One region of the Micromonospora sp. CPCC 205539 genome, then DNA from elsewhere that is predicted to be linked to it. Evidence: predicted binding sites of a transcription regulator. Region 1 holds the regulator's gene; each other region holds the start of a gene.
What was found. Region 1 encodes HrcA, which represses chaperone genes, less so after heat shock. Its sites were predicted from a motif close to GGTTNGCACNCTCNNNNNGAGNGTGCNAACC; they were not measured.
Positions count from the first base shown of each region.

Region 2: the regulator HrcA is predicted to act here: its motif matches at 1,913-1,943, upstream of groES (co-chaperone GroES).
Region 3: the regulator HrcA is predicted to act here: its motif matches at 2,374-2,404, upstream of groL (chaperonin GroEL).

Region 1 is NZ_JBAKHW010000027.1:34,107-38,827, forward strand. It holds gene V6V47_RS22515 (16S rRNA (uracil(1498)-N(3))-methyltransferase) at 1-119, opposite strand, end outside; gene dnaJ (molecular chaperone DnaJ) at 121-1,269, opposite strand; gene hrcA (heat-inducible transcriptional repressor HrcA) at 1,345-2,367, opposite strand; gene V6V47_RS22530 (DUF4870 domain-containing protein) at 2,566-3,186, shown strand; gene hemW (radical SAM family heme chaperone HemW) at 3,259-4,482, opposite strand; gene V6V47_RS22540 (enoyl-CoA hydratase-related protein) at 4,502-4,721, shown strand, end outside.
Region 2 is NZ_JBAKHW010000065.1:20,854-25,574, reverse strand. It holds gene groL (chaperonin GroEL) at 1-1,394, opposite strand, end outside; gene groES (co-chaperone GroES) at 1,465-1,779, opposite strand; gene V6V47_RS31105 (THUMP-like domain-containing protein) at 2,039-3,226, shown strand; gene ybaK (Cys-tRNA(Pro) deacylase) at 3,236-3,721, shown strand; gene V6V47_RS31095 (DUF1707 SHOCT-like domain-containing protein) at 3,777-4,085, shown strand; gene V6V47_RS31090 (hypothetical protein) at 4,170-4,427, opposite strand; gene V6V47_RS31085 (hypothetical protein) at 4,484-4,721, opposite strand, start outside.
Region 3 is NZ_JBAKHW010000008.1:23,869-28,589, reverse strand. It holds gene paaN (phenylacetic acid degradation protein PaaN) at 1-100, shown strand, start outside; gene V6V47_RS09635 (GNAT family N-acetyltransferase) at 184-699, opposite strand; gene V6V47_RS09630 (cold-shock protein) at 922-1,125, shown strand; gene V6V47_RS09625 (hypothetical protein) at 1,226-2,326, shown strand; gene groL (chaperonin GroEL) at 2,600-4,222, shown strand; gene V6V47_RS09615 (hypothetical protein) at 4,279-4,524, opposite strand; gene V6V47_RS09610 (GNAT family N-acetyltransferase) at 4,604-4,721, opposite strand, start outside.

The sequences.
Region 1 (4,721 bases):
AGCAGCTCCTCGCCGACCCGGAGGCGCTGCACGGTGGCGGCGTGGTGCCCCTCGGGGCCGTCCAGGGTCAGCGCGTCGCCGGTGGGCAGCGCCTCGACCAGGAACAGCGGCGCGGACACCTCAGGCGTGCCCGTTGAACGCGTCGCGCATCCGGGAGAAGAAGCCGCCCTGCTTGGATAACTCGGCGACCTCCTCGCCCCGGGTCTTGGCGAAGTCGCGCAGCATCTTCTCCTGGTCGGGGTCGAGCTTGGTGGGCGTCCGCACGTCGAGGTGCACGTAGAGGTCACCCCGGCCGGTGCCGCGCAGGTGCGGAACGCCCCGAGCGCGCAGCCGCAGGGTGCTGGCCGGCTGGGTGCCGGCCTTGACGTCGACGGTCTCCTCGCTGTCCAGTGTCTTGATGGTCAGCCGGGTGCCCAGCGCCGCCGCCGTCATCGGAACGGTGACCCGGCAGTGCAGGTCGTCGCCCTTGCGGGAGTACACGTCGTGCGGCCGCTCGTGGATCTCCACGTAGAGGTCACCGGCGGTGCCGCCGCCCGGGCCCACCTCGCCCTGCTGGGCCAGCCGGATCCGCATGCCGTCCTCGACCCCGGCCGGGATCTTGACGGTCAGCGAACGGCGGGTGCGCACCCGGCCGTCGCCGGCGCAGGTGGGGCAGGGGTGCGGGATGGTGGTGCCGTGGCCCTGGCACACGGTGCACGGCCGGGCGGAGACCACCTGGCCGAGGAAGGTGCGCTGCACCGACTGCACCTCGCCCCGACCACCGCACGCCTCGCAGGTGGCCAGGTGGGTGCCGGCGGCCGTGCCGGCACCGGAACAGGTGGTGCAGAGCACGGCGGTGTCGACGGTGATCGGCGCCTCGACGCCGAAGGCCGTCTCGTGCAGGTCGAGCTCGAGTCGCAGGATCGCGTCGGCACCCGGACGGGTGCGGGGACGCGGGCCGCGGGCGCCACCCGCCGCACCACCGAAGAACGCGTCCATGATGTCCTGGAAGCCGACGAACGGGCCGGCCCCACCCGGACCACCCGGGCCGCCGGCACCGCCACCGCCACCCGGGGCGAGCGGGTCACCGCCCAGGTCGACGATCTGCCGCTTCCGGTCGTCCGAGAGGACCTCGTACGCGGCGTTGATGTCCTTGAACTTCTCCTGTGCCTCCGGGTCCGGATTGACGTCCGGGTGGAACTGGCGCGCCAACTTGCGGTAGGCGCGCTTGATCTCATCGTCGGAGGCTTCCCGGCTCACACCGAGAATGCCGTAGTAGTCCCTGGCCACTGCGTTCCGTGTCCTCATGTTCGTCTCGCGTTGCGCCGGTCGGCGGCCGCAGCCGGCCGCATCGGCCCTGACCGATCAGTTCTGGGCCAGCAACTCGCCCACGTAGCGTGCCACGGCGCGCACCGTGGCGATGTTGCCGGGGTAATCCATCCGGGTGGGGCCCAGCACCCCCAGGCCGCCCACGATGGTGGCGCCCGGGCCGTACCCGGTGCTGACCACCGAGGCGGCGCGCAGGTTGTCGAACTCGTTTTCGTCGCCGATCAGCACCCGGGTCGTGCTCGGCTCGGTCTCGCCGATGAGCTTGAGCAGCACGACCTCCTCCTCCAGCGCCTCGAGGATCGGCCGCAGCGAGCCCTGGAAGTCGAGCAGGCCGCCCCGGGTGAGGTTGGCGGTGCCGGCGAGCGCGATCCGCTCCTCGTGCCGCTCGACCAGCGTCTCGAGGAGCACGGTGGCGAGCGTGGTCATCATCGGGCGCAGCGTGACGGGCGCCTCCTCGACCAGCACCTGCACCAGCGGCGGCGTCTCGGACAGCCGGGCGCCGGCGAGCTTCTCGTTGATCAGCCGGCGCAGGTCGGTGACGTCGTCGGCGGGCACCGGCCCGGGCAGCTCCACGAGCCGCTGCTCCACCCGCCCGGTGTCAGCGATCATGACGAGCATCAGCCGGGTGGTGGAGATCGGCACCAGCTCCAGATGCCGGACCGAGGAGCGGGCCAGGCTCGGGTACTGCACGACGGCCACCTGCCGGGTCAACTGGGCGAGCAGCCGTACGGTGCGGTGCACCACGTCGTCGAGGTCGACGGCGCCGACCAGGAAGCGCTCGATGGCTCGGCGCTCGGCCGGGCTGAGCGGCTTGACCCGGGACAGCCGGTCGACGAAGAGCCGGTAGCCGCGGTCGGTGGGCACCCGGCCGGCACTGGTGTGCGGCTGCCGGATGTAGCCCTCCTCCTCGAGCACGGCCATGTCGTTGCGGACCGTGGCCGGGGAGACCCCGAGCTGGTGCCGTTCGACCAGCGCCTTGCTGCCGACCGGCTCCTGGGTGGAGACGTAGTCCTCGACGATCGCGCGGAGCACGGCGAGCTTCCGGTCGTCGAGACCCATCCTCCGCACCTCCTGTCGCACGTCGGCCGCCGGCACTGTGGGCCGGCGGACCGTCCTGGCACTCGACTGTAACGAGTGCCAGTCTACGTCGGCAGACCCGCTGACGCGATGATCAAGGACACCGGTGTCCGTTCAGCCGGGCCGACCCGGCGGTGTCGCTCTGGTGCGGCGTTGCTACGGGCCCTTACCGTGACAACCATGACTGAACCACCTCGCCCTCCCGGTGCGGGAGACCCCGGCGCGTATCCGCCGGAGCCGACCTCCCCGCCAGCTCCCCCAGCTCCGGCCCCTTCGGCCGAGCCACCCACCGCACCACTGTCCGGGGCACCCGGCCCGGGCGGCTATCCCCCGGCCGGTGGCTATCCGCCGCCCACCGGTGACCAACCGCCGTCGGGCGGCTACCCTCCGCCAGGCGGCTACCCGGCTGGCGGATATCCGACCGGTGGCGCCTACGGCGGTCCCGGTGGCGGCTTCGCCAACAACGAGGACAAGACCTGGGCGCTCGTCGCGCACTTCGGTGGCGCCGCCGGGATGATCATTAGCGGCGGCGTGCTCGGCTGGATCGGCCCGCTGGTGGCACTGCTGGCCCGGGGCAACCAGTCCCCGACGGTCCGGGCGCACGCCGTGGCGGCGCTCAACTTCCAGCTCCTCTGGTCGATCATCGGCCTGGTCGGCTGGATCCTCGCCTGCATCGTGATCGGCTTCATCCCGGTCGCGGCGGCGATCATCCTCGGTGCCGTCTTCGGCATCATCGCTGGCATCAAGGCCAACGAGGGCTCGCTCTACCGCTACCCGCTCTCGGTCAACATGATCAAGTGACCCGGGTCGGCCACTCCCCTGGCCGACCCGGTGCACTGCCGTCCGATCCGCCGGTGGCGGCACCGGGCCCGGTCAGGGGAGCAGGTCGCGCACCACGGCGTCGGCGAGCAGCCGACCGCGCAGGGTGAGCACCGCTCGGCCGGCCGCGTATTCCGGAGCGGCCAGCAGGCCGTCGGCCAACGCCCGCTCGGCACCGGCCCGGCCGGTGGCGTCGAGCACGGCCAGCGGCAGCCCGGTGGCGAGCCGCAGCCGGAGCATCACATCCTCCATGTGCGTCTCGTCGGCCGTGAGCACCTCCCGGGCCAGGCCCGGAGACGCACCGGCGGCGAGCCGCTGGGCGTACGCCGAGGGGTGTTTGACGTTCCACCAGCGCACCCCGCCGACGTGGCTGTGCGCCCCGGGGCCGAGCCCCCACCAGTCCGCGCCGGTCCAGTAGAGCAGGTTGTGCCGGCACCGGGCGTCGTCGGTGCGCGCCCAGTTGGAGACCTCGTACCAGGAGAGGCCGGCCGCGTCGAGGGCGGCCTCCGCGGCCAGGTAGCGGTCCGCGGCGACGTCGTCACTGGGGTACGGGAGTTCGCCGCGACGCATCCGAGCGGCGAGCCGGGTGCCGTCCTCGACGATCAGGGCGTACGCGCTGACGTGGTCCACCCCGGCGGCCACCACCTGCTCCAGCGAGGCGGCGAAGTCCTCCGCCCGCTCCCCCGGAGTGCCGTAGATCAGGTCCAGGTTGACGTGCTCGAAGCCGGCGTCGCGCGCCTCCAGTGCGGCAGCGGTGGCCCGGCCGGCGCTGTGCTTGCGGTCGAGGATCGCCAGCACCCCCGGGGCGGCGGACTGCATGCCGAGCGAGATCCGGGTGTAGCCGGCGGCCCGCAGCAGCTTCAACGATTCCGGGGTGACCGATTCCGGGTTGGCCTCGGTGGTCACCTCGGCGTCGGCGGCAAGCCCCCAGGTGCGGTCGATGCCGTCGAGGATGCGGGCCAGGTCGTCGGCGGGGAGCAGGGTGGGTGTGCCACCGCCCACGAAGACCGTGTCGACCCGGGGCGGTGGGCTGTCGCCGAGCACCCGGGCGGCGAGCGCCAGCTCGGCCAGAACGGTGTCCACGTACCCCTCGCGGCTCGCGCCGCCGCCCAGTTCGGCGGCCGTGTAGGTGTTGAAGTCGCAGTAGCCGCACCGGCTGGCGCAGAACGGGACGTGCACGTACACGCCGAAGCCGCGCGCGCCGACCTGGGCGGTTGCGGTGGCGGGCAGCGATCCGTCGACGGGGACGGTCTCACCATCTGGAAGGACGCCGGGCATGGCCACTAGTGTGCCCGGCATGACCTCTCCCGACGTCCTCGTGCGGGTCGCCACGGCCCGTGGGGTGACCACCCTCACCCTGGACAGCCCACACAACCGCAACGCGCTCTCCACCGGCCTGATGACCCAGTTGCTGGCCGGGGTGGCCGACGCGGTCGCCGACGACGCGGTCCGGGTGATCGTGCTCGACCACACGGGGCCGGTCTTCTGCTCCGGGGCCGACCTGAAGGAGACCGCAG
Region 2 (4,721 bases), on a different contig from region 1:
TGGGTCACGACGTAGCCGTCGTGACCGGCGTTCTGCGCGATCCAGCGCAGCGGCTCGACCAGCGCCTTACGCACGATCGAGACGCCGACCTTCTCCTCGCCGGTGAAGCCCAGGTCGTCGTCGAGCACCGGGAGGATCTGCACCAGGGCGGCGCCGCCGCCGGGCACGGTGCCCTCCTCGACCGCAGCCTTGGTCGCCGCGATGGCGTCCTCGATGCGGTGCTTGCGCTCCTTCATCTCGACCTCGGTCGCCGCGCCCACCTTGATCACGGCGATCCCGCCGGAGAGCTTCGCCAGCCGCTCGGCCAGCTTCTCCCGGTCCCAGTCGGAGTCGGAGGCCTCGATCTCCTTGCGGATCTGAGCCACCCGGTCGGAGACGTCGGCGCTCTGGCCGCCGCCGTCGACGATCGTGGTGTTCTCCTTGTCGACCACGACGCGCCGCGCGGTGCCGAGCACCTCGAGGCCGACCTGGTCGAGCTTGTAGCCCAGCTCCGGGGCGACCAGCTCGGCGCCCGTGGAGATCGCGATGTCCTGGAGCATCGCCTTGCGCCGGTCACCGAAGCCCGGAGCCTTGACCGCGCAGACCTTGAGGGTCTTGCGGATCGAGTTGACCACGAGGGTGGAGAGCGCCTGGCCGTCCACGTCCTCGGCGATGATCAGCAGCGGCTTGCTGTTCTGGAGGACCTTCTCCAGCAGCGGCAGCAGCTCCTCGATCGCGGAGATCTTCTGCGTGGTGATCAGGATGTACGCGTCCTCGAGGACGGACTCCTGACCCTCCAGGTCGGTGACGAAGTTCGGCGAGATGAAGCCCTTGTCGAACTGGAGACCCTCGGTCACGTCCAGCTCGGTGGTGAGGGCGGAGCCCTCCTCGACGGTGATGACACCGTCGCGGCCGACCCGCTCCATCGCCTCGGCGATCAGGTCACCGATGGTGGCGTCCTGCGCGGAGATCGTCGCCACGTTCGCGATCGACTCCTTGCCGGTGACCTCGGCGGCCCGGCCGAGCAGCGCCTCGGAGATCTTGGCGGCCGCCGCGTCGATGCCCCGCTTGAGGCCGGCCGGGTTGGTCCCGGCGGTGACGTTGCGCAGGCCCTCGCGGACCATCGCCTGCGCCAGCACGGTCGCGGTGGTGGTCCCGTCGCCGGCGACGTCGTTGGTCTTGGTCGCCACCTCCTTGACCAGCTGCGCGCCGAGGTTCTCGTAGGGATTGGTGAGCTCGATCTCCTTGGCGATGGTCACACCATCGTTGGTGATCGTCGGCGCACCGAATTTCTTGTCCAGGACGACGTTGCGCCCGCGCGGGCCGAGGGTGACCTTGACCGCGTCCGCGAGGGCGTTGACACCGTGCTCCAGCAGGTGCCGGGCGTCGTCCGAGAAGCTCAGGATCTTCGCCATGAATGTCCCTTCGAAGCGTCATTGCCCCGGCCCGGCGAGCCGGACCGGGGCAATGGCACTGATCGGTTGCTTACTTCTCGATGACCGCGAGGACGTCGCGGGCGGAGAGCACCAGGTACTCCTCGCCGGCGTACTTGACCTCGGTGCCGCCGTACTTCGAGTAGAGGACGGTGTCGCCGACCTGGACGTCAACCGGAACGCGGTTGCCGTTGTCGTCGACGCGGCCCGGGCCGACAGCGAGGACAGTGCCCTCCTGCGGCTTCTCCTTGGCGGTGTCGGGGATCACGATGCCCGACGCCGTGGTGGTCTCAGCCTCGTTCGCCTGGACCACGATGCGGTCCTCGAGCGGCTTGATCGCAACCTTGGTCGCGGTAGTCACGGGCATACCCTCCTGGGGTACTGGTTTCGTTGCTGGCCGGCGGGGCCGACCAGCGTCAATCTGCCTCATGCCACCGGGCGGGACCGTCGTCGCGGGTGCCGGTCCGCCTGGCGTGCGCACCCGGGTCGCGAGACCCGGGAGCTGGCACCCTCGGGTTGAGAGTGCTAATCGCAGGTTATTCCGTGGCTAGCACTCCGTCAAGGAGAGTGCCAGCGAGTCGCGCCCCGCCAGGCCGGATCAGTGGGTCGACCGGGAGAATGACCGGGTGGATCTCGACCAGCTGGCGACCCTGCGTACCCCCGAGGGGTCGGCCGCTCTCGCGACGGCGGCCGGGCTGGCCGGCGGCGACCCGCTGACCGCGGCGTCGGCGCTGCGGGCGACCGGGGTGCCGCCGACGCTGGCCGCGGCGGCGCTCACCCAGGCCGAGCTGCGCCACCGGGCGGTGGGCAAGTTCGGCCCGGCCGCCGCCGGGATGTTCCTCACCCGCGCCGGGCTGGAGCAGGCCACCCGCCGGGTGGTCGCCGACCGCCGCGCCGCCCGGCTCCGCGCCGCCGGCGTGCGCACCCTGGCCGACCTCGGGTGCGGCCTCGGCGCCGACGCGCTGGCCGCCGCCCGTGCCGGCATCCGGGTGTACGGGGTGGAAGCCGACCCCCTGACCGCCGCGATGGCCGCCGCCAACGCCGCAGCCGCGGGGCTGGCCGAGCTCTTCACGGTGGAGTGCGGCGACGCCACCACCTTCGACGTCTCCCGGGTCGACGGTGTGTTCTGCGATCCGGCCCGGCGGCGGGCCGGCACCGGGCGGCGGATCTTCGACCCGCGCGCCTACTCGCCACCCTGGGACTTCGTCACCGGGCTTGCCGAGCGGGTGCCGCACACGGTGGTGAAGGTGGCACCGGGACTGGACCACGCGCTCATCCCGCCCGGGGCCGAGGCGGAGTGGGTCGGCGTGGACGGCGACCTGGTCGAGGCCGCGCTCTGGTGTGGCGAGTTGGCCGAGGTGCCCCGCCGCGCCACCCTCTACCGGGCGGCGACGGACTGCCACCAGCTGACCGGCTCGGGTGCCGCCGAGGCCCCGGTGGGGGCGCCGCGCCGCTACCTGTACGACCCGGATCCGGCGGTGGTCCGCGCGCACCTCGTCGCCGAGCTGGCCGGCGAACTGGACGCCACCCTCGGTGACCCGAGCATCGCCTACCTGTACGCGGACCGCCCGACCCGCACGCCGTACGCGCGCTGCCTGGAGATCACCGACGTGCTGCCGTTCTCGCTCAAGCGGCTACGCGCGCTGCTGCGGGACCGCCGGGTGGGTCGGGTGGAGATCCTCAAGCGGGGTTCGGCGCTCACACCGGAGCAGCTCCGGCGCGACCTGCGGCTCGCCGGCGACGCGGCGGCGAGCCTGGTGCTCACCCGGGTCGCCGGGGCGCCGACCGTGCTGATCTGCCAACCGGTCGACTAGGTTGGCGGCGTGGCGGGACAGGGCACTCCGGCGACGGCACTGCTGACCAAGCGCGGGATCGCGTACCGCACCCACTCGTACCGGGTGGCGCCGGACGCTCCGAACTACGGCGCCCTGGTGGCGGCGGCACTCGGTGTGGCACCGGAACGGGTCTTCAAGTCCCTGGTGACCGACGTCGACGGCGTGCTCACCGTGGCGGTCGTCCCGGTCACCGGCGAGTTGGACCTCAAGGCGCTCGCCACGGCGGTCGGCGGCAAACGGGCCACCATGGCCGACCGCGCGGTCGCCGAACGCGCCACCGGTTACGTACGCGGCGGCATCAGTCCACTGGGTCAGCGTCGGCAGCTCCCGACGGTGCTCGACGAGTCGGCCCTGGCGCACGGGACCGTGTACGTCTCGGCCGGCCGCCGCGGCCTCCAACTCGAACTGGCCCCGAACGACCTGATGAAACTCGCCGCGGCGCGAGCGGCGGCGATCGCCTCGTCGGCGCGCTGAGCCGACCGTCAAACGGCTCCCCTCGACGCGCGCTGATCCGCGTACCCTGTGCGGCGTGGATGTCGAGCTGCGTGCCTCCGACGACGACCGCAACCGGGTGGTCACCGAGCTGCACCAGCACACCGCGGCCGGCCGCCTCACGCTGGACGAGTTCTCCGAGCGGGTCGGCGCGGTGTGGGCCGCGCGCACCCTCGGTGACCTGGCCCTGTTGACCCGTGACCTGCCAGCCCTGCCCGACCCGAACGCCGACGCGACGACCGCAGGCGACCCCAGTGGGTACGGTCGCCGGGAGCTGTTGGTGCTCTTCGCCGTCGCCGCGCTCACCCTGCTGCTGCTCGGCGGCTTCCTCGCCGTCACCCGCTGACCCGGTCCGCTCGACCGGGGTGATCCCGCGGGACGCGCGACCACCGGGTGGGGCGTGGCCCCGCCCCACCCGACAGCCCGTCGGTCAGCTGTGTGAGCTGACCCGCTTGATGTTGACGACACCCTCCTCGTCGAACACCTCGAGGATCTGGGTGGAGTAGCTACGCTGACCACGGCGGGTCAGGGTCACCCCGTCGTGGACCTTCACCCGGGTGGCGCCGTTGTGCTCGGCGAAGACGTCGACGGCCTCACCGTTCTTGATCTCGGCACAGATCCGGACGGTCCGGGTGCCGTCGGCCTGTTCGTCCACGACGACGAGGCCACGGTCGATGGGAAGTTTCACTGCACGACCCCTTTCTGTTCACAGTGGCGGTGCTGCAATCGGGGAGTTGCTGACGATCAGCCGTACTGGCAGGACGCGGCCGAGCCCACGGTCGTGCTGCCGGACTTCTTCTCACAGCACTGGCACCAGAGGAAGCCGCCGGACGTGGTGCACGACCAGGTGTAGTTCGTTGCCGCCCGGCACTTGGCGAACGTGATGAACTTGCTGCTGGGCGGCGGGTAGACGAGGTTGCAGCACTGGTAGTTGGCCGCCATCGCCGGAGTGGATCGGGCGAATACCGCGCCCGAGGTGACC
Region 3 (4,721 bases), on a different contig from region 1:
CCACGGCAGCGGCGCGAACGCGGCAGCCAACTCGGCGCTGACCGACGGCGCCTACGTAGCCAACCGGTTCCGGATCGTGCAGTCCCGGCGGCACGTCTGACAGCGCGGTGATCAAGAGGTTTGCGTCAGGAACGGTGTTCTCCTTGACGCAAACCTCTTGATCACCGGACCTGGGCTCGGGTTCTAGGCGGGTCTGCGCATTTGTAGTTCGGTCAGGGCTGGGATGGTGGGGTGTGGGACGCGGACGTTGGTGTCGGTGAAGCCCAGCCGCTGGTAGGCCCGGTAGGCGCGGTCGTTGCCGACCACCACCTCCAGCAGCAGCTCCGGGCGGCCGCAGGCCCGCGACCAGGCGGCCACCTCGTCGATCAGCTCGGCGAGTAGACCGCTGCCCCGCCAGGCGGGCGTGACGTAGACGGCGTAGATCACGGTCAGCCCCGGCTCGTGCGGGTTGACCGTGCCGCCGGCGTGCCCGACGAACCGTCCGCCGGGATCCGCCACGAACTGGGCGGTCGACGTGCCACGCGAGGTGTACGCGACCCGGGCCGCGTACTCGGCGTGCGGGCGGGCGGCCGCGTCGGCGATCGTCTCCAGGAAGGCCAGCGGGGCGTCCGCGAGCATCTCCAGCCGTAGCGCCCTCATCCGGGCTGCGTCCACCGGGCGTACCCGACGGATCGGCGCCCGTCGCGTCGCGCTCTTCATGTCGCATACCTATCACAGCGATGGTGGACAATGCGGTGGCACCCGGCCCAACTCCGAAAATATGCCCGATTTGCGGTCGTGCATGGCCGTGACTCCTCGTGTAGCGTGCGATTTCGGTCACTCGTTTCAGTGGTCTTCATCGATTGCTGAAGCAGTCGTCCGGGGCGCCCGGCCGTGCCGTGCGCTGGGCAGGGATCGCCGCGCAGAGTGAGGATGTGCACCGTGGCACAGGGCACCGTGAAATGGTTCAACGCCGAAAAGGGTTACGGCTTCATCGCCGTCGACGGCGGGCAGGACGTGTTCGTCCACTTCTCCGCGATCGAGATGGACGGCTACAAGGCGCTGGACGACGGTCAGCGCGTCGAGTTCGAGGTTGCCCAGGGCCAGAAGGGCCCACAGGCGGAGCGCGTACGCCTCATCGCCTGAGCGTTTCCCCGCCCGTTCGGGTCGCCCTGGGCCGGGGCAGCGGTCCGGTCCCGTACCCGGGAAGATCGTGAGCCGTTCCAGCCGATGCTGAGGAGGGTTCATGACCGACCAGCCGCCCCCGCCCACTCCTCCCCCCGGGCCGGGGGAGCAGGGCCCGTCCGACCCGACCGCACCCGGCTACGGCCCGCCGCCCGGCTGGGACCCCGGGCAGGCTGGGTGGGGTCCGCCCGGCCAGCCGCCGCAAGGGTGGGTGTTCCCGCCCACCGGCGGCTATCCGCCCGGGTCCGGTCCGTACGGCGGGCAGCCGTGGTATCCGGGTGCGCAGCTCGGCTGGTACCCGCCGGGTCACGGGTTCGATCCGACCGACGCCCTGGTGACTCCGCCCGGCGCCGGCCTGGGCGGCTGGTTCGAGCGGTGCTCGGGTGCGCTGCGCCGGGGTTGGCGGCTGCTGGTGCCCATCATGCTGCTCACGCAGGTGTTGCCGGCGGCGGTGGTGGCCGTGATCCAGCTCGGTCTGGATCCGACGGCCGGCTGGGCGCCGGAGGCCGGGGTGAACTCCTCCGCTGACCTGCCCGACTCGTTCGTCGCCGACGTCGCGACCCTCGTCGCCGTGCTGATCGGCGGCAGCCTGCTCCTGGGGTTGGTGCAGGCGCTCGGGTGGGCCGCCGGCAGTTGGGTGATCACGCGGCAGGCGGTCGGCGAGCAGGTCGACCTCGGCTCGGCGCTGCGCTACGGCCTGCGGCGGGCGCTCGGGTTGTGGGGCTGGAGCCTGCTGATCGGTCTGATCATCGGCGTGGGTGTCTGCTTCTGCGTGCTGCCGGGCATCTACCTGGCGTTCGCGCTGAGCATGGCCGGGCCGGTCTACCTCTTCGAACGGCAGAACCCGATCGGCCGGTCGTTCCGGATGTTCCACGACCGGCTCGGGCTGCTGCTCGGCCGGGTGGCGCTGGTGGCCGGGGCGGTGATCGTCGGCACGATCGTTCCCACGGTGCTGGAGGGGGTGGGCTCCGCGCCGTTCGGTACGGACCCGCTGGCGTCGCCGGGCACCGCGGTCGGTGTGGTGGTGGTGACCGGGGTCACCGCGGTGCTGACCCTGCCGGCGCACCTCGCCCAGTTGATCGGTCTGCTGGTCACGTACGCCGAGCAGCGGGCCCATGAGGCGCCGGTGAACAGTGCCGGGCTGGCGGCGGAACTCGGCTGACCGGGGTCATCGTGCTTGCACTCGGCAGGGGAGAGTGCTAAACAAGTCATTGGCACTCGCATACCGCGAGTGCCAATGGTCGGGACGGTGGGGCCAGGGTCGCGCCGGCGTGGAGACGCCGGGGTGGCACATGGCCGGTCGTCGCGGGCTATCCGGCCCGGCCGAAGGACGTCGTCGTCGCCAGGTGGCGACGTCCCAAGGTGCGTACACCAGGCGGCCCATCCGGGACACAACACTCGGGTGGCCCGTGAGTGTCCAGGAGGACAACGCCGTATGGCCAAGATGATCGCGTTCGACGAAGAGGCGCGCCGCGGCCTCGAGCGGGGCATGAACCAGCTCGCCGACGCCGTAAAGGTGACCCTCGGCCCCAAGGGCCGCAACGTCGTGCTCGAGAAGAAGTGGGGTGCCCCCACCATCACCAACGATGGTGTGAGCATCGCCAAGGAGATCGAGCTCGAGGACCCGTACGAGAAGATCGGCGCTGAGCTGGTCAAGGAGGTCGCCAAGAAGACCGACGACGTTGCCGGTGACGGCACGACGACGGCGACTGTCCTGGCCCAGGCCCTGGTTCGCGAGGGCCTGCGCAACGTGGCCGCTGGCGCCAACCCGATGGCCCTGAAGCGGGGCATCGAGGCCGCGGTCGCGAGCGTCTCGGAGGAGCTGTCCAAGCTCGCCAAGGACGTCGAGACCAAGGAGCAGATCGCCTCCACCGCCTCCATCTCCGCTGGCGACAGCACCGTCGGCGAGATCATCGCCGAGGCGATGGACAAGGTCGGCAAGGAAGGCGTCATCACCGTCGAGGAGAGCAACACCTTCGGGCTGGAGCTGGAGCTCACCGAGGGTATGCGCTTCGACAAGGGCTACATCTCGGCCTACTTCATGACCGACCCGGAGCGCATGGAGGCCGTCTTCGACGACCCCTACCTCCTGATCGTCAACAGCAAGATCTCGTCGGTCAAGGACCTGCTCCCGATCCTCGAGAAGGTCATGCAGTCGGGCAAGCCGCTGCTGATCATCTCCGAGGACATCGAGGGCGAGGCCCTGGCCACCCTGGTCGTCAACAAGGTCCGGGGCACCTTCAAGTCCGTCGCCGTCAAGGCGCCGGGCTTCGGTGACCGCCGCAAGGCCATGCTCGCCGACATCGCCATCCTCACCGGTGGTCAGGTCATCAGCGAGGAGGTCGGCCTCAAGCTGGACGCCGTCAGCCTCGACATGCTGGGCCGCGCCCGCAAGGTCGTGGTGACCAAGGACGAGACCACCATCGTCGATGGTGCCGGCGACGCCGACCAGATCCAGGGTCGGGTCAACCAGATCCGGGCCGAGATCGACAAGAGCGACTCCGACTACGACCGCGAGAAGCTGCAGGAGCGGCTGGCCAAGCTGGCCGGTGGCGTTGCGGTGATCAAGGTCGGCGCGGCCACCGAGGTCGAGCTCAAGGAGCGCAAGCACCGCATCGAGGACGCCGTTCGCAACGCGAAGGCGGCCGTCGAGGAGGGCATCGTCCCGGGTGGTGGCGTCGCGCTGGTTCAGGCCGGCAAGACCGCCTTCGACAAGCTCGACCTGGTCGGCGACGAGGCGACCGGCGCGAACATCGTCAAGGTCGCGCTCGACGCCCCGCTGCGGCAGATCGCCGTCAACGCCGGCCTCGAGGGCGGCGTCGTGGTGGAGAAGGTCCGTAACCTCGAAGCGGGTCACGGTCTGAACGCCGCCAACGGCGAGTACGTCGACCTGCTGGCCGCGGGCATCATCGACCCGGCCAAGGTGACCCGGTCGGCGCTGCAGAACGCCGCTTCCATCGCGGCGCTCTTCCTCACCACCGAGGCCGTCGTGGCGGACAAGCCGGAGAAGACCCCGGCCGCCCCGGCTGGCCCGGGTGGCGGGGACATGGACTTCTGAGTCCAGTTCCGACACAGAACGGGGCGGGCCGCTGACGCGGTCCGCCCCGTTCGTCGTCAGGTGGGTAGCGGGCGCTGGTTGCGCCGCTTCTGCGCCCGGCCGTACGGCGGAATCAGCTGGATCGGTGCGTCCACCATCTCCTGCGGCTCCTCGACCAGCGCCCCGCCGTCAGTGGTCATCTCCGCCAACTGCTCGGCGTCGCCGTAGTCGAGCCGGTCGAACGGCAGTTGCCCGGGGAGTTCGCCGACCGGTTTCCAGGTGACGGGCGGGCCGTCCTCGGTCTGGTCGTCATCGGTGGTCATGGCTGCCTCCTCTACCAAAACGGTAGGGGGCGTCGATGGCCCACGCGGGCGAATGGATCAATATCCCATTTGCCCGTTATTACGCCGGAAGGGTCCGCCGGTACAGGAAGAAGACCCGCTCGATCCGGGCGCCCGCGCTGCCCGAGTAGAACGGCACCGGCCCGACCCAGCCGATCTGCGCCCGGTCGAGCCCGGTC